DNA from 2 places in the Bradyrhizobium sp. SOJA106 genome. Region 2 is predicted to be linked to the other one. Evidence: riboswitches for the same ligand, from Rfam matches in the RefSeq annotation. Region 2 holds a riboswitch; the other holds the start of a gene.
The links. A riboswitch is a leader RNA that binds a small molecule or an ion and turns the genes downstream of it on or off. The one in region 2 is predicted to bind S-adenosylmethionine.
Positions count from the first base shown of each region.

Region 1 (14,949 bases), 300 kb from region 2:
AGGCGAAGATGGGCAAGCGCCGCTTCGCCATGCTGATGCAGACCATGGGCCCGATCATGAGCCGCATGATGGAGAACGGCGGCGGGTTCGGCGGCATGATGGGCGGCGGGGGTTTTGGAGGCTTTACCGGCGGCAATCTCGGCGGCGGGTTCGGCGCGCCAAATTATAGCGGTTACACGCCGATGGGCGGCGGCGCCATGCCGGCCGGCTTTGGCGGCATGGGCGGCGGCGATATCATGGGCATGCTCGGCGGCGGCGACATGATGGCAATGATCCCGCAATTGATGCGGCTCGCCAATGCCGGCGGTAGCGGCCATCGCCGCCACAGGCATCGCTAGTCCGCTGCGGCTGACAGCGCCGGCCTGATCGCGGGCTTGCTCTCGCGCGGACCCCAGCGCGTCAGCACGACGCTGGAGCATGACAGCAGGCCGAGCACGACCATCGAGCTTGCGGCCAGCCAGAAGAAACTCTGTGCGGTCGCCTCATGCGTCGACAGCCACCAGCCGGCGGCCGAGATGTAGGTCAACCGCGCAGTCTGCGCCAGTACCGGGCCGATCACCTTCGCCGCGCCTTGCGAGGAGAAATACATCGTCGTTGCAAGGCCGAAGAACGCATAGAACGGCCCGACCGTCGAGAGATATTGATGGCTCGCCGCGCGCACGGCCGCGCTGTCGGTGAAGATGTTGACCCAGAGATCGGGGAAGATCGCAACCAGGCATGCCGGCGTACCGACGGCCATGAAGGCGGCAGCGCTGGCGATCCAGGCGATGCGCCGGGCCCGCGCGATGCGGCCCGCGCCGATCGCCATGCCGACCATCGGCACGCAGGCGATGCCGAACGAGAACGCGATCGAGGTCAGCAAAAATTCCAGCCGCGCGCCGATGCCGTAGCCGGCGAGGATCGCGGTGCCGAACTTCGCCAGCATGTGGGTGAAGATCGAGATCGTCAGCACCGATTGCAGCGGCGAGAAGCAGGCGATGGCGCCGACCTTTAGGATGTCGAAGAACATCGCCCATTGGATGCGCAGGCCGCGCAGCTTTGGTGCGATCCGCGCGCGGCCGGAGAACAGGTACCACCCCATGATGCAGACATTCATGGAATAGGCGATCAGCGCGCCGGCCGCAACGCCGCGCATGCCGAGTTGCGGCACCGGGCCCAGCCCGAGACCGAGCGTGCCGCCGAGCACGATCTGCCAGGCCGCGGAGTTGAGGATGAGGAACGACGGCAGCTTCATGTTGCCGGTGCCGCGCAAGACGCCAGCCATGGTGTTGAGCAGCCAGGGCAGCACGGCGCCGCCGAAGAACACCTGCGTGTAGGCGACCGCATGCGTGAGCACATCGCCGCGGCCGCCGAGCATCTCCAGGACCCTGGGCCCGAAGATCAGCATGCCCAGCATGAAGACCAGGCCGAAGCTGATGCCGATCAGCATCGCATGCACCGCGAGCGTGCCGGCGCGCTCGCGGTCGCCGGCGCCGAGCGCACGCGCGATGGCGGAGGCCACCGCGCCGCCCATGGCGCCGCCGGACATCGTCATGGTCAGGATCACTGTCGGAAACACGAGCGCCATCGCGGCCAGAGCCTCGACGCCAAGCCGGCCGATATAGGAGGTCTCCGCGATCACCGTACAGGTGCCGGCCGATAGTGCGATCACGTTGGGCCAGGCGAGTGCGAGCAGCGTGCGCAGGATCGGCCCGTCGGTCAGCGCACTCTTCACGGGCGGCGAAGGCGACGGCAGCGGGCGCTCTTGCTCATCGACCGGGATTTCGGCGATGTCGGACATGTCCTCTCCCGGGCGCAGGCGCCATTCGCGGCGCGGCAATGAACAGGTGTGCCAATCGATGTCTTCGCGCGGAAGGCGCTGCGGCGGTTGTTAGCACGGTAATGGCCGATTCCTCCTGCGTCAGGTGCAGGCGTGCCCTGCGGCAGCGCATTTCAGCCCGTGGAATTGTGAATCTCAGTTTCCTTGCGGGCGCATCGAACCACGAAGGCAACGCAAGCGCGGCATTACCCAATCGTCCAGATCAGCGATGGACGCCCGCCTGCGGCGGTGCGCAGCCGCACGCCGATGTGCCGGCCGCATCCCGCGGCGAGGCCCTCGAACAATCCTTCGAGCACCTTGGCACAGGCGGGGTGATAGTCGGCGACGTCGTCCATCAGCTTCCAGCTCTGCTGGCGGATTTCGAAGCTGCCTTCGGAGCGGGTCGTCTCGGCCGCATCATCCTGCGCAGCGACCAGCGCATTCAGGAACGATGCGAATTCGCCCGCGTCACCGCGGCTCATCGAGAGCGCGGCCGCGACCTCATCGAAATACTGCATGCCGATCAGCTTGCCCGTGAGATGCAGGAGGTAGCCGGCATCCTCCGGCCCGAACAACTGCACCATCACGGGAGCCGCCGTGCGCACATATTCCATCGCGTAGTTGCGATAGGCTTTTTCAAGCCGCGGCTTTGGCCAGCTCGCGACAGGCAGGGCCGGCGCGGTCCTGGCATCGAACAGCGGCGCGTCCAGATGCCGAGCGAACACGAGGCGCTGGTCGAGCTCGAGCGGATAGTCATACTGATGATAGTAACCTTCGAGCCCGTCTTGGCCGTCGACGCTCTGCTTCGTGCAGACGAAGCCGAGGCGGAGATCGCCGAGCGCGACGCCGTTGTTGGCGTGCCAGCCGCGCAGCATCGCGCGGCTCACCTCGCCCGGCACGCCGCAGATCGCGGTGCCCCTCCAGATCCAGCGCGGCGGCGGATAGCGGATCCAGGCCTTTGTGTCGCTCTCATACATGTATTCGACATGGACGCCGCCGATCCAGTTGGAGAGGTAGTGATATTGCGCGGCACCCACCGCCGGCGGCAGATGATCGATCCCGAGCTTCTTGAGCCCGGGCAGGAAGCGCTCCTGCTGCTGGCGGCGAAACACGCGGAAGACAAACTCCGCCGCATCCGCCGTGCCGCGTCGCGTGACGACGGTGAGGATGAGGCCCGTGAAATAGGCGTGGTAGAGCTCTGCGACCGCGCGCCAGCGCTTCCATTGGGCGTGCTGCGCGGCATCTGATGCGGCGGTCATGTTTCGCTCCCGATCGTTGTTGCGATCGAGTGTGTCACTGCCTCCGGTGACAGACAAGTTCACGCGGATGCAAGGCCCTCTGCGCGACAGCCTGTCAATTCCGCATCACGAATTTTGTACGGCTTTCGCGGCACGCTCGCGCTCGACGCGTTCGGTGACGTCGCGCGCCATTGCCACCGATCCCTGCACCGCACCGCCGGAATCCCGCACCAGCGCGAAGGTCATCTCGATATAGAGCTTGCGCCCGCTCTTGTGCAGCGCGCGAGTCAGCGTCGGCCTGCCCGCAAGCTTCATCGTCCCGCTCGCGAGCGCGGCCTCAAAACCCTTCCAGTGCGCGGCGCGCAGATGCTCGGGAATGATGAGGTCGAGGTTTTGGCCGAGCGCTTCGTCGGCGGAGAAGCCGAACAGCGCGGCCGAAGCGCGATTCCAGCGCATGATCGTGCCGGAGCGATCGGAATAGATCAGCGCGTCCGCGACGTCGTTGAGGATGCTTGTGTCGAGGTGGGATTGATCGCTCATGTGATGTCTTCCCGCCAGCATTCTGCGTCACCGCCCGCCCAGTGCGCAATTGCGCACAGGGGCGGGCGATCCGATACTCCGAGGCGGCAGTGACTGAGCGGACAAGCCGCTGCGTACTAGATGGCCCGGGTCAAGCCGGAGCATGACAGTAGATTGTGGAACTACACCCGAAAATGCTTCGATAGTTTGAGGCCCTGCGCCTGGTAGTTGGAACCGATGCGCTGGCCGTACATCGCATCGGGGCGCGCCAGCATCTTCTCGTAGACGAGGCGGCCGACGATCTGACCGTGCTCCAGAATGAACGGCACTTCGCGCGAGCGCACTTCGAGCACGGCGCGCGCACCCTGCCCGCCGGCGCCGGCGTAACCGAAGCCGGGATCGAAGAAGCCGGCATAGTGCACGCGGAATTCCCCGACCAGCGGATCGAACGGCACCATCTCCGCGGCGTAATCCGGCGGCACCTGCACTGCTTCCTTGGAGGCGAGGATATAGAACTCGCCGGGGTCGAGGATCAGGCTGCCGTCGGGGCGCGCGGAGATCGGCTCCCAGAAATCCTCCACCGCGTAGCCGGCGCGGCGATCGACATCGACGACGCCGGTGTGGCGCTTGGCACGATAGCCGACGAAGCCGCTGGCTTTCTCCCCCGAGAGATCGACCGACAGGGCGACGCCGCCGGAGAGATCGGCATCGTCGATGTCGACGAGGCGCTCGGCGGCATGCAAGCCGTCGAGCTCGTCGGCATTGAGGATGGCGTCACCAGTGCGGAAGCGCACCTGCGACAGGCGCGAGCCTTCGCGCACCAGTACCGGAAACGTCTTCGGGCTGATCTCGGCATAGAGCGGACCATGATAGCCGGCGCCGATCATGTCGAAGCGGCGGGTGCCGTCGGCGATGACTCGGGTGAAGACGTCGAGCCGGCCGGTCGAGCTCTTGGGGTTCGCGGCCGCGACGATCTCCGGCGGCAGCGCCAGGCTTTCCAGCAGCGGCACGATGTAGACGCAGTTGGTCTCCAGCACCGCGCCGTCGGCGAGACTGAACTCGTGCAGCTTCAACTCGTCGATGCGCTCGGCGACGGTGGCGCCGGGGCCGGGCAGGAAGCTGGCGCGGACGCGATAGGCGATGTCACCGAGGCGCAGATCGAGGCTCGCCGGCTGGATCTGGCTTTCGACGAAGTCGTATGCGGGCAGGATGAGGCCCGCCTCCGCCATCGCCGCGATCATGCGGTCGGGCAGGATACCATTGGCGTCGGCGGCAACCGTAAAGCTCAACCGGGGGTCCTCATGAAGGGGCAAACGCATCCGGACATGCCGGAAATACTAGCCTTTTACGGCTATCCGATGGACGCCTTGACGGAAAGGGCATTGCGGAATATGAGCATCACTTATCCCGTGGTGATTTGAGCCGGCCGGCTTGCAGCCACGTTAAATAAGTCGCTAAACAGGCCGGGGACCTCTGTGATCCCGGCCCGTGGAGATATCCAGGCCGGTTTTTTTGTGGCCGTTTTCAACGAGACGGTCATGTCGGAGGGTCCTATGTCGAAGTCGCCTACCACCTACCGCCCCGAAACCCGCCTGGTCCATTCCGGCACCCTGCGTTCGCAATATGGCGAGACGTCGGAGGCGCTGTTCTTGACGCAAGGCTACGTCTACAACAGCGCCGAGGAGTGCGAGGCGCGGTTCAAGGGCGAGGACCCCGGCTTCATCTATTCGCGCTACTCCAACCCGACAATCGCGATGTTCGAGCGCCGCATGATCGAGCTCGAAGGCGCCGAAGCTGCCCGCTCGGCGGCAACCGGCATGGCCGCTGTCACCACCGCGATCCTGGCGCCACTGAAGGCCGGCGATCACGTGGTCGCCTCGCGCGCGCTGTTCGGCTCGTGCCTCTACGTCGTCCAGGACCTGCTGCCACGCTACGGCATCGAGACCACGCTGGTCGACGGCCTCGATCTCGACCAGTGGCAGCGCGCGCTCAAGCCCAACACCAAGACGTTCTTCCTGGAGAGTCCGACCAACCCGACGCTCGACGTACTCGACATTCCCGGCATCGCCGAGATCGCGCACAGGGGCGGCGCGCGGCTTGTGGTCGATAACGTGTTCGCGACCCCGATCTGGCAGAGCCCGCTGGCGCTCGGCGCCGACGTCGTGGTCTACTCCGCGACCAAGCACATCGACGGCCAGGGCCGCTGCCTCGGCGGCATCATCCTGTCGTCGGAAGCGTTCATCGCCGAGCACATCCATAATTTCATGCGCCAGACCGGCCCATCGATCTCGCCGTTCAACGCGTGGGTCCTGCTCAAGGGCCTGGAGACGCTGGGCGTGCGCGTGCGCGCGCAGACCGACACGGCGGCGCGGATCGCCGAGGTGCTGGCGAGCCATCCGAAGATTTCGCGGCTGGTCTATCCCGGTCGCGCCGATCATCCGCAGGCGGCGCTGGTGAAAAAGCAGATGCGCGGCGGCTCGACGCTGATCGGCTTCGAGGTCAAGGGCGGCAAGTCCGCGGCGTTCCGCGTGCTCAACGAGCTCAAACTTGCGAAGATCTCGAACAATCTCGGCGATGCCAAGAGCCTCGTCACGCATCCGGCGACCACGACGCATCAGCGCCTGAAACCGGAAGACCGTGCCGCGCTCGGCATCAGCGAGGGATTCATCCGCTTCTCCGCGGGCCTCGAGCATGCGGACGATCTGATCGAGGATCTGACGGCAGCGCTGGAGAAGGCCTGACGGGCGAATGGCGAATAGTGAGCGGCGAATAGAATCTCTGTTCGCTCCTCGCCATTCCTATTCGCTCTACATCGGCCGGTACGTCCGCACGTCCGCGGGCACGTTCACGCCGATCTTGATCTGGCCGACGGAGCGGATGATGTCGTCGCCGAGCAGCTGGGCGAAGCAGGCATAACCCCAATCGTTCATGTGCAGGCCGTCGGCGATCACGAAGCTCTCGACCGGGATCGACTGCTTCTCGTGCCAGTCGCGCATCACCTCGAAGCGCGGGAAGATGCCGACGTGACGAAGCTCGGCGACCTTGCCGAGCAGCTTCACCATCTTGCCAGCGCTCTCGGCGCGCTGATTCACGGCCGGGGAATATTGCGGATCGACCAGCACGATGTCGGCGCCGCCGGCGGCCTGGATGCGGGCGATGCCGTCCTCCACCATCTTGGCGGTGTCGCCGGGATCGAGATTGCGCAGCACGGCGTTGGTGCCGACCTGCCAGATCACCAGATCCGGATGCACGTCGATCACCTCCTTCTGCAGGCGCTTCATCATCTCGGGCGCATCCTCGCCGCCGACGCCGGCATTGACGACGGTGATGTTGGCGGTCGGATATTGCCGGCGCAGCTGCGCGGCGAGGCGGTTCGGATAGTTGAACTCCGGCGAGCTCGCGCCAAATCCCGCGGTCGACGACGAGCCGAACGCGACGATGAGAACGGGCTGGCCGGCGACGAGCTTGCTTGCGACATGCGGCAGCGAGCCCATCGCCTTCGAGCCGCCCTTCGGCGGCAGGCAAGGCACGCGGCTGAAGATGTCGCTGGCGGATTTCGCCACCTGCTTCACCTTGTCGATGGCGCGCGAGGTGATGCCGCGCTGCTCAGGCGAGGTCGCGCCGACGGTGGTCTGGGCAGGCGATGCGGGAGCGGGATTAGCCGATTGCGCGGGCGTCGCCTGCGCCTGCGCGGCTTGCGCCTGGGCGCGCGTCTGCGAGACCGGGGTCAGCAACAGCAGCGCTGCCGCTAAGGGCGCAGCCAGCGATGCCGTCAGGCAAAAAGGGCGGAAGGTACTCATTAACGCTAGTCCTCAATTCTGCTGCTGGGCAGGCCCCAGATGGGCAGCGTCGATCACGAACTGTGCCAACGCCCGGCCGAGGCAATCATGGACCTGTTTCGCTAGCTCCGGCCCGCGGGACGGGCTGAACAGGTCGAACTGCCCCTGATCATTCCACTGCCGCATGATCGCGAAACGATCGAACAGCGGGATATCATGCTCCTGCGCCACCACCCGCATGTTGTCGAGATATGGCGGCACCGAGATCATGGTTTCAGTACGCGGGCTGTACTGCAAATTCATCAAGACGACGTCAGCCCCTGCATTTTGCAGCGCGGCAACCCCTTCGGTCACAGCGCCGCGGAAATCGTCGGGATCGATGGCTCGGATAGCATCCACGGTCCCGGTCTGCCAGATGACCAAAGTAGGCCTTTTTGCTTCCATCAGCTTAACGAAGGTTCCGGCCGCCTCCTCGGCCGTTTTCTTGCTCTGTATTTCTACGGAGACGTGCACGGCCGCCGACGGCGGGAGCATTTCCTTCAGGATCGCCTGCATGCGCGCCGGATAGGACGCGTCCTCGGAGGCCGGAATGGTGGTCGAACGGCTGCCGATGACCAGGATTTCAAGGGGTTTGCCTGATTTGACGACCTCGGCGACCCTGGGAAGCTGGCTCTCGCTGGTGAGCAGATAGGATGGCAATTCGCAGGCTGCGGGCGCGGCAGGAGCGGCAGCAGGCGCAGCATCGCCCGCGCGCGCGTGGGACGCGGCGAGGCTACCGCATAGCAGGATCAGGCTCAGGAGAACCTTCGCCTTCATCAGCCCCCTCCCGCCAGATCGGCGTTGCCGACGGCGTTTTTGGTTTTCGCACCGCTCTTGTCAGCCACGCGCTTGTACCACGAAATCACCGAAGCCACGCCCCACATGATCAGGATTCCGCAGAGACTAATCAGCGCATGCATGACCGCGCCGCCGGAGACTTCGGCCAGGATGAAATGGCCGGCAAAGGCGAGGAAGACGCCGAGACAGAAGATCTCGAGGGAGTGCTGGCCGCACAGGATCAGCGGGCGCAGCCAGGGCGATCTCAGGCCCGGCCACTCCCGCGGCAGAAAGCGCACGGTGAGCGCCGCCAGCGCCAGGAAATGCGTGAAGCGCAGCACATCGAGATCGGTCTTGTCGATCGGGTACATCCATTGCTCGAGCCGTTTCGGCATGAAATGCGACAGCTGCGGCACGTACCAGGTCAGCGTCACGTAGAACGCCGCGACGATATAGGCGATCGCGATCCACATCGTCACCGGCGAGGCCAGGATACGCGACATGCGCCGCGCACCTCCGAGCGCGCACCATGCGCCGAACACGAACAGCAATTGCCAGGCGAGCGGATTGAACGCCCAGAAGCCGTTCGGATAGGCGGAGAAGTAGAGATCGAATTCCCAGGTCACCGCATAGAGCGCGGCCGAGAGCGCGAGCGTGACGTCGGGCTTCCACTTCATCGACCACAGGATCAGCGGCAACGCCAGCATCAGCACGATATACAGCGGCAGCACGTCCATGTTGACGGGACGGAAGCGCAGCAGCAGCGCCTGCACGATGGTGATGTCGGGCTGCTTGAGAAAGTCCATGATCCCCATTTCTTCGGTGTAGAGCGGGTTCTCGAAGCTGGTCGCCACATAGGAAATCTCGGCGAGGAAGATCGTGAACAGGAAGACGTGGGCGACGTAGATCTGCCAGACGCGCCGCAGGACACGCGCGGTGGCGATGACGACGCCGCTCTCCAGCATCGCCCGGCCGTAGACGAAGGCGGCGGTGTAGCCGGAGATGAAGATGAAGATCTCGGTGGCGTCGCTGAAGCCGTAATTGCGGATCGTGAACCAGGTCAGAAGGCTCGGCGGCAGATGGTCGATGAAAATCAGCCACAACGCGAGGCCGCGGAACAGGTCGAGCCGCAACTCGCGCTCGCCGATGGCGGGCAGCGAGATGGCCGGCGCGGCCGCGCGCGGTTTTGCGGTTCCCGCGATCGATCCCGTCACTTGGTCGGCAATGGTCATTGGGGCCTAGAAACCCTTGCGCAAGTCGCGACGCATGAAGGAGTTTACAGGTCCGGGCATCGTCTCGCAAAGCGGCCGGATCACATTTGGGGTCTACTTCCTTGCGAATTCTGGCGGGACGATGTCGCGAAAACCGCCTCAGGCGTTTGGTTCCGGACCCGGATTTCGTTATGATGGCAGCCATGTACCGCGCCGTGACCCGTCAGATCGAAGTGACCGTCGAGCCGAACTTTGTTCCGGAGCAGTCGTCGGCCGACCGCTCGCGCTTTTTCTGGTCCTACACCATCGTCATCACCAATTCGGGCGACGAGACCGTGCAGCTCAAGACGCGGCACTGGATCATCACCGACGCCTCCGGCCGCCAGCAGGAGGTGAAGGGCGAGGGGGTCGTCGGCGAACAGCCGATCCTGGCTCCTGGCGAGCGCTTCGAATACACCTCGGGCGTCCCGCTCTCGACCGCCTCCGGCTTCATGACCGGCCGCTACCAGATGGTCAGCGAAAGCGGCGAACGCTTCGAGATCGAGGTGCCGACATTCTCGTTGGACAGCCCGGACAGCAAGCGGGTGCTGAACTAGGACGCGCAGTTCGCCGCAACGCTCACAACTGTCATGCCCCGGCTTGACCGGGGGCATCCAGTACGCCGCAGCCTCTCGCTTCCATCACCACCGTCTCGGAGCACTGGGTCGCCTGCCTTCGCGGGCGATGACCCTGAGTGGGTGCAATACGAAAACAACAGACGCCTTACGCGTCCTCCACACCCGCCTCATGCGGCGTGAACTGGTACACCGAGCTGCAGAACTCGCAGGTCACGACGACCTTGTCGTCCTTGACCATCGCGGCGCGATCGTCCGGCGAAAAACTCTTCAGCATGGACGCGACCGCATCTCGCGAGCAGGAGCATTGCGCCTTGAGAGACAACGGCTTGAACACGCGCACGCCGCGCTCGTGGAAGAGGCGGTAAAGCAGCCGCTCGCCGGACAGCTCGGGATCGATCAGCTCGACATCCTCCACGGTCTCGATCAGTGAGCGTGCCTCGACCCAGGCGTCGTCCTCGGCAACGCTGTGCACTTCGGCGCCTTCAGGGGCATCGCCGGGATGCAGGTCGGCCTGCCGCGCGCGCTCCGGGGCTTTCGGCAGAAACTGCATCAGCATGCCGCCGGCGCGCCAGCGATGCTTGCCGCCATCGCTACTGCGCCACTCCTCGCCGACCGCAAGGCGCACCTTGGTCGGGATCTGCTCGGAGCGCAGGAAATATTCGTGAGCGGCGTCTTCCAGACTACCGCCGTCGAGCGCGACCAGACCCTGGTAACGGCTCATGTCGGGACCCTGGTCGATGGTCATGGCGAGATGACCGCGGCCGAGCAGCGTGCCGGAGTCCTTGGCGACACCAAGGCGCGCGGCATCGAAGCGCGCATAGGCGCGCAGGCGATCCGGCGCCTGGTAGTCCACCACCAGGAACGACACCGGACCGTCGGTCTGGGCCTGGAGGATGAAGCGGCCCTCGAATTTCAGCGCCGAGCCGAGCAGCGTCGTCAGCACGATGGCCTCGCCGAGCAGCTTGCCGACCGGCGCCGGATAATCGTGCTTGGTCAGGATCTCATCGAGCGCGGGCCCGAGCCGCACCAGGCGACCGCGCACGTCGAGCGCGTCGACCTCGTAGGGCAGCACGGCGTCATCGATCGGAACCGCTGATGGCGCGCGAACCGGGCCTTCAGGCCCGGTCTTCATGTCAGGGGATTGGAAAACCATGGCGCTTTATCTGGGGTCGGAGGTGGTGGAATGGAAGGGCCGCGAGGGGCGGTGTGTTCCGGATGCAGTCATGATCGCACACGATCCTGCAGATTCGATGTCGTCCCGAGGCGCGCGACTTATCCGCCGAAGCTCGACGAGCGAAGGCGGAAGCGCGAACCCGATACCCATGGCCACAGGCCTGGGTTTGGCGAAGACTGTCGGCCTCTAGCCGTCCGCCGCGCGAGAGATTCCGCGGTATGGATCCCTGCGTTCGCAGGGACAACGATAGTGTGTGAGGCGCCCGCCGGGGCTTCAGCGAGATTACGTCACCGCGTCGAAGCACCAGGCCAGAATGCCCTTCTGCGCGTGCAGGCGGTTTTCAGCCTCGTCGAACACGACCGATTGCGGGCCGTCGATCACGTCATCCGTGACCTCCTCGCCGCGGTGGGCCGGCAGGCAGTGCATGAACAGCGCGTCGGGCTTGGCCAGCGACATCAGCTTGGCATTGACCTGATAGGGCTTGAGCACGTTGTGCCGGTGCTCGCCTTCCTTGTCGCCCATCGACACCCAGGTATCGGTGACGACGCAGTCGGCGCCCTTCACGGCGGCCTCAGGATCGGTGCCGAGCACGATCGGCGCATTCGTCGCCTTGATCCAGTCGCGCATCACCTTCTTCGGCGCGAGCTCCGGGGGCGTTGCGACGTTGAGCTTGAACTTGAAGCGCTCGGCGGCGTGAGCCCAGGACGCCAGCACGTTGTTGTCGTCGCCGGTCCAGGCCACCGTCCGGCCCTCGATCGGGCCCCGATGCTCCTCATATGTCATGAGGTCGGCCATCACCTGGCAGGGATGCGAACGCCGCGTCAGGCCGTTGATGACGGGCACGGTCGCATGTTGCGCAAGCTCCAGCAGCGCCTCGTGGTTGAGGATGCGGATCATGATGGCATCGACATAGCGCGACAGCACGCGCGCAGTGTCGGCGATGGTCTCGCCACGGCCGAGCTGCATCTCGGCTCCGGTGAGCATGATGGGCTCGCCGCCGAGCTGGCGCATGGCGACGTCGAACGAAACGCGGGTGCGAGTCGAGGGACGCTCGAAGATCATGGCCAGCGTCTTGCCTTCGAGCGACTTCACCGGCTGGTGCGCCTTCTGCTTCGCCTTCATCGCGGAGGATGCGGCAAGCATGCGCTTGAGCTCGGTCAGCGGCAGCTCGTTGATGTCGAGGAAATGCTTGGGTGAACTGCTCATCAGCTTGCCGCCCGCTTGTTGCCGGCAAGGGCCGTGCAGGCGCGCTCGAGCCGCACGACGCTATCCTCGATCTCGGCTTCTGTGACGACCAGAGGCGGCAGGAAACGCACGACATTGTCGCCGGCGCCGACGGTCAGCAATTTTTCGTTGCGCAGCGCTGCGACCAGATCGGCGGAGGGCACCACGGCCTTGATGCCGATCAGGAGCCCCTCGCCGCGCACCTCGCTGACGACGTCGGGGTGACGGTCGATCACGGAGGCGAGCTTCTGCTTGAGCAGCAGCGACATCTTCTGCACGTGATCGAAAAAGCCGGGCTTGAGCATGACGTCGAGAACGGCGTTCGCAGCCGAGATCGCGAGCGGATTGCCGCCAAAGGTCGAACCATGCGAGCCGGGGCCCATGCCAGCCGCCGCCACCGCGGTCGCCAGCACTGCGCCAATCGGGAAGCCGCCGCCGAGCGCTTTCGCCAGCGACATCACGTCAGGCGTGACGCCGGTGCGCCGATGCGCGAACAGATCGCCGGTGCGGCCCATTCCGGTCTGCACCTCGTCGAACGCGAGCAGCAGGCCCTTCTCGTCGCAGAGCTGGCGCAACGCCTTGAGGAAGGCGGGCGGCGACGAACGCACGCCGCCCTCCCCCTGGATCGGCTCGATCAGGATGCCGGCGGTCTGCGGACCGATCGCCTTCTTTACGGCCTCGATCTCGCCATGCGGCACCTGGTCGAAACCGTCCATCGGCGGGCCGAAACCTTCGAGATATTTTGCAGCTCCCGTCGCAGCCAGCGTTGCCAGCGTGCGGCCGTGGAAGGCGCCTTCGAAGGTGATGATGCGGTAGCGCTCGGGATGACCCTTCGAGAAGTGATGATGGCGGACCAGCTTGATCACGCCCTCCAGCGCCTCGGCGCCGGAATTGCAGAAGAACACGAAATCCGCAAAGCTCTCGCTGCATAGGCGCGCGGCGAGCTTCTCGCCATCGGGGCTCTGGAACAGGTTCGACATGTGCCAGAGCTTCGTCGCCTGCTCCTGCAGCGCCTTGACCAGCGCGGGATGAGCATGGCCGAGCGCATTCACCGCGACGCCCGATGTGAAGTCGAGATAGCGCTCGCCGTTGGTCGCGATCAGCCAGCAGCCTTCGCCGCGCTCGAAACCGAGGTCGGCCCTGGCGAAAACGGGGAGCAAATGCGGCGCGGCGCTGTTGGTCATGACGATCACTTGGATGTTGCGGACGGCCTGAGTGCGTTGCGCAACGCACCATTGACCGGCCCGGAAAACGAAACGTGCCGCCTTTTAAGGGCGGCACGCACGACTATCTTATGCTTGGTGAGACGGGTGTCAATGCCGCCCGAAAAGCCCCAGGAAACGCTGAATCCGTAGTCTTGCGGTGCCGATTTTGCGGGATTTTTCACCACGGAACATGTGGAAGCGAGTCGGCGGACTCTTGCGCGCGAGTCACGCCATATTGTAGCGTTTGGACTGTCAGATACGACATCTCGTGCAGCAGTTCTGATCCCAAGAGTCCTCATGTACCGGCGTAAACGTTCGGGCGCACCTTGTGTGCCCGGCGAGCCTTAAGGGATTCTGGCGGCACGGGTTTTTCAAGGCTTAGGCATTCGCTGTGAGGCCCCAGGATGGCTGGCCGGCAGCGAGGGAAAGGGTGCAATGACGGTTTTGACCTGGTCCGATGATCGCGTCGAGCAGCTGAAGAAGCTCTGGGAGGCCGGACTTTCGGCCAGCCAGATCGCGGCCGAGCTCGGCAATGTGACCCGCAATGCCGTGATCGGCAAAGTGCACAGGCTCGGCCTGTCCGGCCGCGCCAAGAGCCCCTCGTCGGCCGCGCCCCGGCCGCGCAAGGCGCGTCCCGCGCAGCACATGATGCGCGTGAGCCGCCCGATCTCGCGCGGCAACACCGCGCTGGCGCAGGCCTTCGAGGTCGAGGTGGAGGCCGAGCCGGTCACCTACGACAACGTGGTGCCGATGAGCCAGCGGCTGTCGCTCCTGGAGCTGAACGAGGCGACCTGCCACTGGCCGGTCGGCGATCCATCGAGCCCGGATTTCTTCTTCTGCGGCGGCAAGGCGCTCTCCGGCCTGCCCTATTGCGCGCAGCACTCGCGCGTCGCTTACCAGCCGGCGGCGGATCGCCGCCGCGCGCCCGCGAAGCCGGGCACGCGCTGAGCACTGCTTCAACGACATCGTCCCGGCACGCGGCCGGGACGATCCGAAGCAAAAAAGCGCGCCGCTCGGCACGCTTTTACTTTGCTCGCTTGCAGCCGTTCTTACGTCTGCTCCGCTTTCGCGAAGCGATCGTCCAGCGCGTAGCCGGCGCCGCGGACGGTGCGGATCGGGTCCTGCTCGCGGCCGAGATTGAGCAGCTTGCGCAGACGGCCGATATGCACGTCGACGGTGCGTTCGTCGATGTAGATGTCGCGGCCCCAGACGCTGTCGAGCAGCTGCTCGCGCGAGAACACGCGGCCGGGATGCTCCAGGAAGAACTCCAGCAGGCGATATTCGGTCGGACCGAGATCGATCGGCCGGCCCGAGCGCGCGACGCGACGCTTGTCGCGGTCGAGCTCGATGTCGCCATAGGCGAGCACG
Region 1 is NZ_CM182549.1:8,011,275-8,026,223, forward strand. Features, by position in the region: gene AC5V87_RS37860 (hypothetical protein) at 1-338, shown strand, start outside; gene AC5V87_RS37865 (MATE family efflux transporter) at 335-1,780, opposite strand; gene AC5V87_RS37870 (hypothetical protein) at 2,005-3,057, opposite strand; gene AC5V87_RS37875 (PAS domain S-box protein) at 3,163-3,576, opposite strand; gene AC5V87_RS37880 (2'-deoxycytidine 5'-triphosphate deaminase) at 3,738-4,874, opposite strand; SAM riboswitch at 4,955-5,034, shown strand; gene AC5V87_RS37885 (O-succinylhomoserine sulfhydrylase) at 5,109-6,296, shown strand; gene AC5V87_RS37890 (SGNH/GDSL hydrolase family protein) at 6,363-7,355, opposite strand; gene AC5V87_RS37895 (SGNH/GDSL hydrolase family protein) at 7,368-8,150, opposite strand; gene AC5V87_RS37900 (OpgC domain-containing protein) at 8,150-9,382, opposite strand; gene apaG (Co2+/Mg2+ efflux facilitator ApaG/CorD) at 9,553-9,957, shown strand; gene AC5V87_RS37910 (Hsp33 family molecular chaperone) at 10,124-11,131, opposite strand; gene argF (ornithine carbamoyltransferase) at 11,435-12,358, opposite strand; gene AC5V87_RS37920 (aspartate aminotransferase family protein) at 12,358-13,560, opposite strand; gene AC5V87_RS37925 (GcrA family cell cycle regulator) at 14,017-14,529, shown strand; gene phoB (phosphate regulon transcriptional regulator PhoB) at 14,631-14,949, opposite strand, start outside.
Region 1: another riboswitch for S-adenosylmethionine. It lies ahead of AC5V87_RS37885 (O-succinylhomoserine sulfhydrylase); the one in region 2 lies ahead of metX (homoserine O-acetyltransferase MetX).

Region 2 (14,949 bases):
TCTGAAGAAGCATCTGCCGGCTGCGGGCCTGGCGATGTTTCCCAAGTCCGGCCACGTGCTCAATCTCGAGGAGCCCGCGCTGTTCAACGAGAGCGTGGAGCGGTTCGTAACGCTAGTGGAAGCGGGACGATGGCCGGCGCGGGACCCGAGGTCGCTGGCGGCAGGTTAGCATGGCAGTCGTTCCGGGGCGCGCGAAGAGCGAACCCGGAACCTCGAGATTCCGGGCTCGATGCTATCGCATCGCCCCGGAATGACGGAGAACCTACTTCCCCCCGCCGCGGCTCAGCAGGAACACGCCCTGCTCACCGAACATGTTCCATACCCACCACGGCAATCGCAGCCGGAGCGGACGACCGTAGAGGTCGAGCGCCTCGGCGCGCTCCATCTTGACGCCGATCGCGTCGCAGAGCTCGACGAAATCCTTGATGGTGCAGAAATGGATGTTGGCGGTGTCGTACCAGGTCGCCGGCAGGTTCTCCGTGCGCGGCATGTGGCCGCCGATCAGGAGCTGGAGCCGCATCTTCCAGAAGCCGAAATTCGGGAACGACACGATGGCGCGGCGGCCGATGCGCAGCAAGTTCTCCAGCACCACGCGCGGCTGCCGCGTCGCCTGCAGCGTCTGCGACAGGATCACATAGTCAAAGGCGTCGTCGGGATAGTTGACGAGGTCGGTGTCGGCGTCGCCCTGCACCACGGCAAGACCCTTGGCGACGCAGCGGTTGACGCCCTCGCGCGACAACTCGATGCCGCGGCCGTCGATGCCGCGCGTCTCCAGCAGCTGAAGCAGATCGCCGTCGCCGCAGCCGACGTCGAGCACCTTGGAGCCCGGCTTGACCATCTCGGCGACCAGCAGATGGTCGGCGCGGAAATGAGCGGACTGCTCCGCGGTGAGACCGTTCAGCGGCAGCACTTCCTGTACAGACATCGCGAGCGGTCCTTGTCAGTCATTCTTGCCGGTGAGGCCGCGCGCCTTGCCGGCCGAGTGCAGGAAGGCGCGGGAGATGTCGAAGAATTCGGGCACGTCGAGCAGGAAGGCGTCGTGGCCGCGATCGGTCTCGATCTCGGCGAACGACACCCGTGCGCTCGACGCGTTCAGCGCATGCACCAGCGCGCGCGATTCCGAGGTCGGAAACAGCCAGTCGCTGGTGAAGGACACCACGCAGAAGCGGGTCTGGATGCCCGCAAACGCCTTCGCCAGTACGCCGCCGTGATCGGCCGCGATGTCGAAATAGTCCATCGCGCGGGTGAGATAGAGATAGGAGTTGGCGTCGAAGCGCTCGACGAAGGAGGAGCCCTGGTAGCGCAGATAGGACTCGACCTGGAAGTCGGCGTCGAACGAGAAGGTCGGCAGCTCGCGATCCTGCATGCGCCGGCCGAATTTCCGGTGCAGTGCCGCGTCCGACAGATAAGTGATATGCGCGGCCATGCGCGCGACCGCGAGGCCGCGATGCGGATGAAGGCCGCGATCGGCATAGGCGCCATTGTGCCAGTCGGGATCGGCCATCACGGCCTGGCGGCCAAGCTCGTGGAAGGCGATGTTCTGCGCCGAGTGCCGCGTCGCGCAGGCGACCGCGAGCGCAGAGAACACGCGGGCAGGATAGGCCGCGGTCCATTGCAGCACCTGCATGCCGCCCATCGAGCCGCCGACGACAGCGAACAGCGTGTCGATGCCGAGCCGGTCGATCAGCATCGCCTGCGCGCGCACCATGTCGGGAATGGTGATGACGGGGAAATCGAGGCCCCACACCTTGCCGGTCGCGGGATTGATCGAGGCCGGCCCCGTCGAGCCCATGCAGCCGCCGATCACGTTGGAGCAGATGATGAAGTAGCGGCTCGGATCAATCGGGCGGCCCGGGCCGACCAACGTGTCCCACCAGCCGGGCTTGCCGGTGACGGGGTGCAGATTGGCGACGTGCTGGTCGCCGGTCAGCGCATGGCAGATCAGAATGGCGTTGGAGCGATCGGCATTGAGCTCGCCATAGGTCTGGTAGGCGATCTGGAACGGCGCCAGATCGATGCCGCAATCGAGCCGCAACGGCTGATCGGCGCCGAAACGCGCGACCTGCGAACTTGGGTGATCGACCTCGTGCGAGCGCTCATCAGCGCTGATCGCAGGACTCGGAATCGCCTTGACGCTACCCATCTGACCATCGACCTCGTTTGCGATCGGACTTCAGACCGCTACTTGCATCAGGCCATGAAAAACCCGGCCTGAACGATAGGTTCGGCCGGGATCGGAAGCGTCCCCGGCCTGTTTAGCGAGTTTTTTAACGTGGCTGCAAGCCGGCCGGCTCAAATGACCACGGAACGGGCAAAAGCTACTGTCTTGGGCGGTTTTCGTCAAGTCGCGGCCCGGATTAACCAAAATCGTCCTTGAAACGCCGGCCGAAAAGGTCGTCATTTCTCTTTGCTTTCGCCGCCCTGACTGCCTAATCAGGACATCGACCGCAGCGGAATCCGGTTTGCCGACTGGCTTGCCCGACCCGCATTGGAACGCCTCTAAACAGCACTTGCAGAACGCATCTGGCAGATATGTCCCAACGTCCGCCCGCGCCACCATCGCTCCAGGAATTGCGCAAGGAGATCGACGCGATCGATGCGGACATGCATCGCCTGCTGATGCAGCGCGGCGACATCATCGACCGCCTGATCCAGGTCAAGCAGACCCAGGAGGTCGGCTCCGCGTTCCGGCCTGCGCGCGAGGCCGCGATGATGCGCGACCTCGTTCAGCGCCATCGCGGCATCCTGCCGCTCGACACGGTCGAGAGCATCTGGCGGGTGATCATCTCGACGTTCACTTACGTGCAGGCGCCGTTCTCCGTGCATGCCGACATCTCGGTGAGCGAGCCGGCGATGCGCGATTCCGCGCGATTCCATTTCGGCTTCACGGTGCCCTACGTCGCGCATTTCAGCGCGCAGGCTGCGGTCGAGGCGGTCGCCAAATCCAAGGGCGACCTGGCGCTGGTCTCGGCGACGTCGAGCCGCACGCCATGGTGGCTGGAGCTGGAAGCGGAAGGCGCGCCAAAAATCATCGCGCGGCTGCCCTTCGTCGAGCGCGCGGACCATCCGGCGGCACTGCCGGTGTTTGCGGTCTCGCGCGTCGCCGACAGCGCCCTGGTGACCGAGGTCGAGACCTTCAGCGTGCGCGTTTCCGGGTGGAACGCCGAGGTCGCGCGCGCCCTGTCGCCGCTTGCCGAGATCGTGGCGGTGCCCGATACCGCCTTCGACGGCGCGGCGCTGCTGGTGTCGGTCACGAGCGCAACCAGCATCGACAAGATCAAGGCTGCCCTGATCGAGGCGGGGGCCTCGGTGCGCTCCACGGCCCTCGTCGGCAGCCACGCAACGCGCTATACGGTGGCCCCGACCGGGCCGAAATCGTAAGCCACGCGCCCAGTCACTTTCGGAGTTGAAGATGTCCCGCCCCGTGCCGAATCCCGGCATTCTCGATATCGCGCCCTACACGCCCGGCAAGAGCCCGGTGCCGGAGCCGGGCCGCAAGGTGTTCAAGCTCTCGGCCAACGAGACGCCGTTCGGACCCTCGCCGAAGGCGATCGAGGCGTTCAAGCGCGTGGCGGATCATCTGGAGGATTATCCGGAAGGCACCTCGCGCGTGCTGCGCGAGGCGATCGGCCGCTCGTTCGGGCTCGATCCGAACCGCATCATCTGCGGTGCCGGCTCGGACGAGATCTTGAACCTGCTCGCCCACACCTATCTCGGCCAGGGCGACGAGGCGATCTCCACCACCCACGGCTTCCTGGTCTACCCGATCGCGACCATGGCGGTCGGCGCCAAGAACGTTATTGCACAGGAGACCAACCTCACCTGCAACGTCGACGCCATCCTCAACGCGGTGACACCGAAGACGAAGCTGGTCTGGCTCGCCAATCCCAACAACCCGACCGGCACCTATGTGCCGTTCGACGAGGTCAAGCGCCTGCGCGCCGGCCTGCCCTCGCATGTGCTGCTGGTGCTGGATGCCGCCTATTCCGACTACGTTTCCCGCAACGACTATGAAATGGGAATCGAGCTGGTCGCCACCACCGAGAACACGGTCGTGACGCACACCTTCTCCAAGATCCACGGGCTTGCCGCGCTGCGCGTCGGATGGATGTTCGGCCCCGAGCACATCGTCGATGCCGTCAACCGCATCCGCGGTCCCTTCAACGTGTCGACGCCGGCGATGTACGCCGCGGTCGCGGCCATTGAAGACACCGCGCACCAGGCGATGTCGAAGCAGTTCACCGAGACCTGGCGCAACTGGCTGACCGAGGAGATCGGCAAGCTCGGACTGAAGGTGACGCCGAGCGTCGCCAATTTCGTGCTGATCCATTTCCCGACCGAGGGCAAGACCTCGGAGGCGGCCGATGCCTACCTCACCAAGCGCGGCCTCGTGCTGCGCGCGCTGAAGAATTACGGCCTGCCGCATTCACTGCGCATGACCATCGGCACCGAGGAGGCCAACCGCCTCGTGGTCGACGCCTTGCGCGACTTCATGGCCGGCAAATGAGCGGCGAGGCGCAATTCCAGCGCGTCGCCCTGATCGGCTTCGGCCTGATCGGCGGCTCGATCGCGCGCGCTGCGAAGCTCCAGGGCTTGGCGGGCGAGATCGTCGCCACCGCGCGCTCGGAGAAGACGCGCGCGCGGGTGATGGAGCTCGGCATCGTCGACCACGTGGTGGCGACCAATGCGGAGGCCGTGAAGGACGCCGATCTCGTCATTCTCTGCATCCCTGTCGGCGCCTGCGGCGAGGTGGCGAAGGAGATCGCTGATCATCTGAAGCCCGGCGCTGTCGTCTCCGACGTCGGCTCGGTCAAGGGCGCGGTGGTCAGGGACATGACGCCGCATTTGCCGAAGACCGTTCACTTCGTGCCGGCGCATCCGGTGGCGGGCACCGAGCATTCGGGCCCGGATTCCGGCTTCGCCGAGCTGTTCATCAACCGCTGGTGCATTTTGACGCCGCCGGACGGTGTCGATGCGGCAGCGACCGATCGGCTGCGCGCCTTCTGGGCAGCGATGGGCGCCAAGGTCGAGGTGATGACACCGGATCATCATGATCTCGTGCTCGCGATCACCAGCCATCTGCCGCATCTGATCGCCTATACCATTGTCGGCACCGCCGACGAGCTGGCGCAGGTGACGGAATCGGAGGTGATCAAATTCTCGGCCGGGGGCTTCCGCGATTTCACCCGCATCGCGGCGTCCGATCCGACGATGTGGCGCGACGTGTTCCTTGCCAACAAGGAAGCCGTGCTGGAGATGCTCGGCACCTTCACCGAGGATCTCGCCAAGCTGACCCGCGCCATTCGCCGCGGCGACGGCGAGGCGCTGTTCGACCATTTCACCCGCACCCGCGCCATCCGCCGCGGCATCGTCGAGATCGGCCAGGATTCGGCGGCGCCCGATTTCGGCCGGCCGCATGCAGCGCTGAAGAAGCCGTAGCTTTCTTTCAGCCATGGCCGGGCTTGACCTGGCTTGACCCGGCCATCCACGCGCATCCGCGATTGAATAGATACGTGGATGCCCGGGACAAGCGGGCATGACGACGGAGCGTTTGGCGGCCGTTGCGCAGCGCTCAATACAGCGACGGGATCTGGCCGACCTTGATCGGGCCGAGCAGCACCGCGCCATCGACGAATTTCAGCGGGAAGCTGCGCGCCTTCTTGCCTTCCAGCGTGCTCTCGGTGCCGATCGAATTGATGCCGGCCGCAACGCCGGCATTGGCGTTCTGCTTGATCACCTTGCCGAGACCGGGCACGGCGCGGTCGAGCGCGCCAAAGAGATTGTTGAGGTCCTGCGACTTCACGCCGGGCGCGACGCGGTCGAGGGTCGCCTGCGGCACGCCCTCCTCCAGCATCTTTTCGATGCCGAGCGCGGGGATGACGCGCTCGAGGCCCGTCACCGTCATCTGCAACTCGCCATCGAGCCGGCCGTTGGCGGAGAGGCCGAGCGTTCCGGCCGCGACCGCGATCATCTCGCCCTGCTGGATGCGCGACTGCACGATTTCGATGTGACCGCCGGCGGCCTGGATCTCGCGAAAGCGCTGCGGCCAGGGCTTTGGCGTAAGGTCGGAAAGGCCGGTGATCTTCGCGCGCGTGTCCGCCTCGAACGGCTCGGCGAGCAGCGGATGAACGCCCTGGATGCTGCCTTGCGCGACGTGGAGCACGGTCTCGATGACAGGGTGATCGGAGGTCGATCCCTCGGCCAGGCGCCCGTGCAGCTCGACCTGCTTGGCGCGCGCGAGCGGCACCTGCACGCTGCCGTCGAGGCGGTTGAGGCTGGGATCGTCGAACACGAGCGAGGCACGATCCGGCACCGCCGGCAAGCCGACCACGCTGCTGCGGCCCTTGCTCCAGTTCGCCACGAAGGTGTTTTGCGTGATGCCATCGGTCAGCGTCGCCGGCGCGGAGAATTCGGCGATGACGTGTCTGGGATCGTAAACCTGGGCGACCACCAGGATGTTGTCGAGCCGCGCCGTGAACGGCGTCTTGCTGGCGTTCTGCGACACCAGGACGACGCTGGCGCCGGAGCACTGCACCTCGAAGCGGAATGGGAAGCCGGCGATGGAGCGCTTGGCGCAATCATAGATGCGGCCGGCCTTGGCCTCCTGCGCGCGCCAGGCGTCGGCGGCCACTTCGGCCTTCGAGGCCGCAAAGAACCAGAAACCGCTCCACGCGAGGGCGAGGATCAGGAGGAGAACGGGTGCGATGAAGAGGCGCCAACGAGAGCGCCGGCCTGCGGCAACGGTCATATCGGACATGCGGCGACCCTTTGGCCCCAGATTTTGGCAAATGTAAGCGGGTCCGGCCTCCGACGAAAGTCCGAGAATTCGCTTCGCCTGGGGCCTTCATTCTGGTAGCCGTGCCCGAAATGTCGGAAATCACCCTCCCCTCCGTCACAACTGCCAAAGGCGACCTCTGGGTGTTCGGCTATGGCTCGCTGATGTGGCGGCCGGGCTTCGAATTCGAGGAGCGCGTCCCGGCGCGGCTGGTCGGCGAGCATCGCGCGCTTTGCGTCTATTCCTTCGTACATCGCGGCACGCCGGAGAAGCCGGGCCTGGTGCTCGGGCTCGACCGCGGCGGCGCCTGCCGCGGCATCGCCTTCCGCGTCGCCGAGAAGAACCGCACCGAGGTCGTCGCTTATCTGCGCGCGCGCGAGCAGGTCACCTCAGTCTATCGCGAGGTGATGCGCTCGGTGTGGCTCGAGAACGATGCGCGCCAGCGCGTTTCCGCGCTCGCCTATGTCGTCGACCGCGGCCATGTCCAATATGCCGGCCGGCTCTCGCTCGCCGAGCAGCATCGGCACGTGATCCAGGGCCACGGCCAGTCCGGCGCCAACCGCGACTACGTCACGGCGACGGTGAAGGCGATCGAGGCCGAGGGCTTTCGCGATACCCAGCTGCATCAGCTCGCGACGATGCTGCATGGTGATACGCATGCGCTGCACGCGCCGGCTCCGGACGAAGACAGCGAAAGCCGCTAGCTCGCCGACGGCGCGTAGCTCGGCGCGGAGCCGATCAGCTGCTCCTGCTCTTTCCGGCCCGCTTCGACGAGACGGCCGGTCGCGTCTTCGATCGCGGTTTGCACCCGGGAGAGAAACTCGTCCTTCGGCAGGCCCGCCGGCAGTGGATCGAGGAACTCCACCACCAGCGTGCCGGGATAGCGCATGAAGGTGCGGCGCGGCCAGAACAGGCCGGAATTGAGCGCGATCGGAAGGCAGGCGACGCCGCAGGACGAATAGATCTGCGCAAAACCGGTCTTGTAGTCCGGCGGCGCGCCCGGCGCACGACGCGTGCCTTCCGGAAAGATCACGAGCTGGCGGCCGCTGCGCACCGCCTCGCGCGCGCGCCGCGTCATGTCCAGCAGCGCCTTCACGCCGGCATTGCGATCGATCGCGATCATGCCGGTTTTGGCCAGAAACTGGCCAAATACGGGAATCTGCATCAGCTGGCGCTTGAGGATGAAGATCGGGCGGTTGAAGAAGCCCGGCAACACGAACGTCTCCCAGAACGACTGGTGCTTCGCCACGATCAAGAGCGGCCCGGCCGGGATCTTCTCCGTACCCCGGAATTCCACCTTGATGTTGCAGACGACGCGCATCAGGACCAGCGTCGCCTTCGCCCACCATTCCGCGACCGTCAGCATGGCGCGCGGCGGCAATGCGAAGGTCGGCAGCGCCACGATCGCGAGACACACCAGCACGGCGTAGAACAGCACGTTGAATACGAGCGAGCGCAGGAAAATCAGGAACATCGAGGGTCCGATCAATTGGCCTGTGCGGTGGCGGGCCGCTTCGGCTGCTGGCCTGGAGGCTGCTCCGACATCTCGGGCGAAAGGTCAATCCCGAAATCCTCCAGACGGACCCTGATCTCGGCCGCGACATATTTGACATATTCGGACAGGAGCAGCCGCAAGGTGGAGGCCGAGGTCCACCACGGCTCCTCGCGCCATTTCTCGCCGACCACCGCGAACGGGATCAGCGTCGTTTTCGGCATTGCATGCGAGAACTCCACCAGCGCGCGCGGCATGTGATAGTTCGAGGTGACCACGATCAGCGACTTGAAGCCGCGCCCTTCGGTCCAGCGCCGCGCCTCCGCCGCGTTGCCGCGGGTGGAGATCGCGGTGCGGTCGAGATCGACGCAGCAATGCATGAAGGACTGGTTCTCCGGCAGGGTCCTCGAGATGTCGCTCGCGGTCGAGGTCGGATGCACGCCGGAGATCAGCAGCCGCTGGCCGTAGCCGGCAGCCAGCAGCTCCATCGCGTCCGACACCCGCGAGGAGCCGCCGGTCAGGACAACGATGCCGTCGGCCTTGCGCCCAGGAGCGATCTCGGCGCCCCGTAGTTGCGACAGGAACGCGAGGAAGCCCGCCACCGCGCCGACGAAGGCGAACGCGATCGTCGAGACCAATGCCGCGCGCAGCCAGCCGCGCGGCAGTTTCGGCGATCGATCGTCGGCCTTTGAGGTCATGTGATGTCGATGATCCCTTCCCGGGATGATTTTAGGACGTTTTGAGGCGAAGTGGAGTCTGGTTTGTTGGGCTCGATGAATGCAACGGACCACAACTCCATCGTCCTCAGTGTTGCACTCCCTCGAGCCCCGCTTGAGCGGAGAGGCGAAGAAATCTCAATCAATGTCATTCAATGTCGCGAACAGGGTCTGGCGCGAGGCAACCGCCGTGATGGCGCCGATCAACACCGCCTGCACCGCGAGCACGACATAGCCCGAGGGCCGCAGCGAGAAAGTGCCGAGCAGCGCCGCGAACTGGTCGCCGACGGGCGTGCCGGAAAACCAGCCGGCGATCGACTCGGAGAAGCCGAACAGCAGCATGGCGACGCCGCCGCCGATCACGCCGCCCTCCAGCCCCAGGCGGAGGAAATGGCGCAGGAAGTGGTTGGCGATGTAGCGGTCGCCGGCGCCGACGAAATGCAGGACCTCGACGATCGGGCGGTTCGCCGCCATGGCGCCACGGGTCGCGAACGACACCGAGATGATGGTCGCGATAATGACGAGCGCGAGAATGCCGATGCCGGCGAGCACGGTGGCGTTGGTCATCGAGCGCATGCGCTCGATCCAGGCGCGGTGATCGTCGACGCTGGCGCTTGGCGCCACCTGCGTCACGCGCGCGCGCAAGGCAGCGAGATCGAGCTGTGTGCCCGGCTGCACCCGCGCGATGATCATGCGCGGCACCGGCAGATCGTCCATCGACAGGCCCGTGCCGAGCCAGGGCTCGAGCAGCTTGCCGCTCTCGTCCTTGCTGAACGGCTTGACCTCGACGATGCCGGGCTGCGCGCGCATCGCCTCGGTCACGGCCGCGGTGTCGCGGTCGAGATCGCGTCCCGCTTGGGGACGGACCTGGATGGTGATTTCGCTTGCGACATCCGACTGCCATTCCGCGGCGGAGGCGCTGACGAGGAGCACCGTGCCAGTCGTCATCGAGGCGAGGAAGGTCATGATGGCAACGACGGCGACCAGCGCGCGGCCATGGATCGAGGCACGCGGCACGATCGGCGACATGTTGCGCGCCTTGGCCGGAAGCTGCGGACGCTCCTGTCCGAGGTCGACCAGCACGCCGCGCTCGTCGGTCCTACTCATAGACGTGCAACCGTCCCTGATGCAGCACCAGCCGCCGCGCCTCGTACTGGTCCATCAGACCGATGTCGTGGGTGGCGATAATGACGGCGGTGCCCGACTTGTTGAGCTCGATGAACAGCCGCAGCAGGCGGCGGCCGAGCGTCGGATCGACGCTGCCGGTCGGCTCGTCCGCGAGCAGCAGCTGCGGCCGCGAGATCACGGCGCGGGCGATCGCGGCGCGCTGCTTCTCGCCGCCGGACAGGATCGGCGGCAGCGCGTCCATGCGGTCGCCGAGCCCGACCCAGCGCAAGAGGTCGATCACCTCCTTGCGGTAGCTCGACTCGCTGCGGCCCATGACGCGGAACGGCAGCGCGACGTTCTCGTAGGTGGTCATGTGGTCGAGCAGGCGGAAATCCTGGAGCACGATGCCGATACGCTTGCGCAGATCGGCGATCTCGTCCTTGCCGAGCTGCGAGATGTCGTAGCCGAACAGATTGACGAGGCCCCGCGTCGGCCGGTGCGACAGGAACAACAGGCGCAGCAGCGACGTCTTGCCGGCGCCGGACGGGCCAGTGAGGAATTGAAAAGAATGCGCCGGAATCTGGAAGCTGAGGTCGCGCAGAATCTCCGGCCCCAGTCCGTAACGCAATCCGACATTTTCGAACCGAACCAAGTTCAGCTCCGTTCGAGAGGGGGCCGCGCCGCGGCACCCCGCCACACGCGATCAAGGGGTTGTGCGACCGTTATGGTTTCCGGTTCGTTAACGGTCGCCTTGTAGCATTTGGAGTGCCCGGCTCTCGGCGCCCGCGGCATTGTCAAGACCAGTCCGTGCATCAAGGCCCGTGTCCATGCATATCGTCTGCCCTCATTGTACGACATCCTACGCTATCAAGCTCGCGAGCCTTGGGACGAACGGACGGACCGTCCGTTGCTCCCGCTGCAAGGAGACCTGGGTCGCCTATGCCGATGATGCCATCGAGGAGGCATCCGTTCCGGCCTTGGCCGCGGCCAGCCAGTCCGAAGACCAGTCCGACCTCGCCGAGCAGTGGAACTCCTACGCCAAGGACGATAGCGCCGCGGATACGCCGGTCGTCGACAGTCCATCCATCGCCAGTGACTGGCCGGCCGACGAGGCCAAGGAGATGGAAGATGAGTGGTCGGCGGCCGCTCGCGCGGCCGAAGAGGACGCCCTCGGCGCGCAGCACCAGTCCTGGTTCCGCGGCCTGTTCAGCCGCCGCGGCGCGCGGGTGAGCCGCCCGGTCCCCGCCGCGAGGCCGCGCAAATCCTATTTCGGCCTGCCCGTCGCCTGCGCTGCCATGGGCGCGCTGGTGCTGGCCCTGATCATCTGGCGCGGCGACATGGTGCGACTGCTGCCGCAGACCGCCGCGTTCTACAAGCTGGTCGGGTTCGACGTAAACCTGCGCGGGCTTGCCTTCAAGGACGTCAAGCTCTCCAGCGAGACCGTTGACGGTAAGCAAGTGCTGGTGATCGAGGGTGTGATCGTCGGCCAGGGCAAGAAGCCGCTCGATATCCCGCGGCTGCGCTTTGCCGTGCGAGACGCGCAAGGCGCGGAGATCTATGCCTGGAACACCGTGCTGGAACAGACCGTGCTGCAACCGGGCGAGCGCGCCTTCTTCCGCTCGCGCCTGGCCTCGCCGCCGCCCGAGGGCCGCAACATCGACGTTCGCTTCTTCAACCGGCGCGACATCGCCGGCGGCAGCGTGTAATTGATCTCGCGTATCCTCCACGGGAGGCTGGTCCCAAGGTTGATCTCATGTCGAAAATCCTGATCGCCGACGACGAGGATTCGATGCGCCAGCTGGTGGCGCGCGCCATCGCCATGGACGGCCACGAGATCGTCACCGCGCAGGACGGCGCCGAGGCATTGGAGATCCTGACCCGCGAGGACGGCGCGTTCGACCTGCTGCTCACCGACATTCAGATGCCGGTGATGGACGGCATCGCGCTGGCGCTCGCCGCCGCGCGCGACTTCCCTGGCCTCACCATCCTGCTGATGACCGGCTTTGCCGACCAGCGCGAGCGCGCCTCGAACCTCAACGCACTGGTGCATGACGTCGTGACAAAGCCGTTCTCGGTGGCCGACATCCGCACCGCGGTCGCGGATGCGCTGGCGGCGAAGAAGGGCTAGCGGGCCACACCAGCCACACACCGGTGTCATGCCCCGGCTGGCCGGCGATGACAGCGCGCTTATGGCAACTTTTCCGTCAAAAATCCTTCAGCAGCCGCTCGAGATAATCCAGCTCGATCTGCGGGCGCGAGGGATCGCCTAGCCGGCGGCGGAGCTCTTCGAGGATGCGGCGGACGCGCTGCGCGTCGATCTCGCCGGGGATCTTCACCGTGTAGTCGTCGCTGAGATCGCGGCCATGGAGCGGGCGGCCGAGCGGGTCGGTCTGGTTGCTGCCGCTCTGCTGACGACCGGCGCGGTTGCCGGGACCATCGCCCTGGCCCTCGCCGTCGCCCTGCTGCATCGCCTCGGCCATCTTCTGAGCGCCCTTGCGCAAGGCCTCGAGGGCCTTGCCTTGGGAGTCCACGGCGCCGTCGGCATTGCCCTCGCCGAGCTTGGAGCCGGCATCGCCCATGGCGCCGTCGGCGGCGTCCAGACCGCCCTCGTCATCACCATCGCCGTCCTGATCGCCATTCTGGCCGGGCTGACCCTGGTCGCCCTGCTGCCCCTGCTGGCCTTTTTGATTCTGACCCTTTTGCCCCTTCTGCATGAGGCCGCGCTTGGCGAGCTGATCCTGAAGCTTCTTCAAGCGGCCGCGCAGCGCCTGCTGATCCTGCTGCAGGTCCGACATCGACTGATCGCCCTGCTTGCCACGCGAACGATCGCGCCGGGAGTCCTGGCCCTGCTTGAAGGTCTTGTCGCGCAATTGCTGCTGCTTGCGGATCATGTCGCTGAGCTCGTTCAGCGCCTGCTCCATCTCGCTGTCGCCGGATTGCCCGGGCTGCGCCATCTGGAGGTTTTCCATGATCTGCGCTAGCTGCTCGAGCAGGCGCTGGGCCGCCTCGCGATTGCCTTCCTTCGCCGCCTTCTCGATCTGCTTCAGGAGATCGTCGAGATCACGCTGCGTGATGACGGAACGATCGCGATTTGAGGACTGACTCCGTTCCGTCGCGCGCTTGTATTCCTCGAGCTTCTGGATCGCATCGGACTGGTTGTTCAGGCTCTTGCCGGATTCCTTCTGGCGCAGGCTGTCGCCGGAATCCTGCATCGCCTTTTCCGCGCTGTCGAGCAGCGCGTCAGGATCCTGATCGAGCTGGGCAGCGGCAGGCACGACGCTTCCCAACAGGACGGCGAGGCAGGCGATCGAGATCGCCTTCAAGACTGGCACGCGCGCTAGCTTCCGCATTTCCGGTCCCGCGTAAACTGGTTGGCCCCGTCCTCGCCCTTGTTGGCCCGGCTGTTCGCCGACTTCCGATAGGCCTGAAGCTGCTGACGCAACGCGTCCTGCTGCTGCGCCAGCTCTTCGAGCTGCTCTGGCGTGGCATGCTGGGTCTTCTGTCGCAGCTCGATTGCCTTGTCGAGGATGAGCTGGACCTCCGCGGGGAACGGCTGCCTGGCTCCGAGCGGATTCTGCTCGGCGCGCCGGGCGAGATCGCGCACCTTGCCGGCCATGGCCTCGCGCAGCTTCTGCGTCAGCACCCGGATCTCGTCCTCGCTGGCGCCGCGTTCCAGCGCGTGCTTGAGCGCGTCCTGCGCCGCACGCAGCGCGGCGTTGACGCTGCCGGCGACGCCGTCGTCCTCGATGGTCGTCGCGAACGCCCACATGCTCGCCACCACCTCGCGCAGCGCAGCGTCGGTGCGAGCCGCCTCGAGCTGCGACGCCAGGCTGCGCAGGCCGAGATAGCAGCCGGCATCCGGCGTGAACAATTCGGGCGCGATCATCAGCGCGTCCAGCGCCGCATAGACCTCGGAATTCTTGTTGGCGTCGAGCGCGAGGATGCGGCGCTGCTCGATGAGCGCGCGAGAGAGCGAATTGGTGAACAGACGCTCGGGCAGGCGCATGTTGAAGGGCTCGCTCTTGGCCTCGTTGCCGGCCTCGTCCTTCGCGGTGAGCGTCAGCGTGACGTCGGCGCCGGCATAGGGATCCTCGCTGAGATCCTTCACCGTCTGGCCGACGCCATTGCGTGTGCGTGCATTCGGCAGCACCAGGGGGAATTTCGGCGGCTGGAACAGCGGCCGCGCGGCCACTTTGGTGTCGGCGTCCTTGCCGCCATTCTTGCTGGCGTCCTTGGCATCGGCGGGGCGCAAGCCGATTTGCGCTTCGGCGCCGGTGACGCCGTAATCATCCTCGATCTTGTAGGAGAGTTGGAGTCCGCCGCGGGCCTGGCGCTCCGGCTCCTTGGCGAGCGCGATGGTCGGCGGGTGGTCCGGCGTCGCGGCGAAGGCCCATTGCGGCTGGCCCGAGGGCGCGCGCACATGCGCGGTGCCGTCACCGGTGATGGCAAAATGCTTTTCGTTGGTGCCCTTGGGCGTCGCCTCGGTCGGAGCGACCTCCTTGAGGCCGCCAGAGACGGTGACATCGAGGCTGCCGCCCGAGGAGCGCACGATCAGGGTCGAGCCGGCGGGAACGGCGAGCGGGCCAGTGGCCGGCAGCGCCGCGGCCTCCTTGTTAGCGGCCGACAGGATCACCGGCGGCCTGCCGGTGTAGAGCGGCGGGGTGACCCAGGCATCGACGCGGACATTCGTCGGCGCCAGCACGCCGTTCCAGTCGAAAGCGGCCCCAAGCCGCATCGCGCGCTCGTCGCCGGCGGCGAAGAAGGTCGCCACCAGCAACACCATCACCAGCGCGCGCAGCGCCCAGGGATCATGGATGGCGATGCGCGGATGCGGCAGTCCGGCGCGGATGCGCTTGAGC
Region 2 is NZ_CM182549.1:7,714,089-7,729,037, forward strand. Features, by position in the region: gene AC5V87_RS36355 (alpha/beta fold hydrolase) at 1-169, shown strand, start outside; gene metW (methionine biosynthesis protein MetW) at 263-925, opposite strand; gene metX (homoserine O-acetyltransferase MetX) at 941-2,143, opposite strand; SAM riboswitch at 2,235-2,314, opposite strand; gene AC5V87_RS36370 (chorismate mutase) at 2,533-3,381, shown strand; gene hisC (histidinol-phosphate transaminase) at 3,413-4,507, shown strand; gene AC5V87_RS36380 (prephenate/arogenate dehydrogenase family protein) at 4,504-5,439, shown strand; gene AC5V87_RS36385 (DUF2125 domain-containing protein) at 5,573-6,757, opposite strand; gene AC5V87_RS36390 (gamma-glutamylcyclotransferase) at 6,868-7,479, shown strand; gene AC5V87_RS36395 (lysophospholipid acyltransferase family protein) at 7,476-8,249, opposite strand; gene AC5V87_RS36400 (YdcF family protein) at 8,261-8,965, opposite strand; gene AC5V87_RS36405 (cell division protein FtsX) at 9,122-10,090, opposite strand; gene ftsE (cell division ATP-binding protein FtsE) at 10,083-10,742, opposite strand; gene AC5V87_RS36415 (MJ0042-type zinc finger domain-containing protein) at 10,918-11,796, shown strand; gene AC5V87_RS36420 (response regulator) at 11,844-12,218, shown strand; gene AC5V87_RS36425 (DUF4175 family protein) at 12,295-13,440, opposite strand; gene AC5V87_RS36430 (TIGR02302 family protein) at 13,428-14,949, opposite strand, start outside.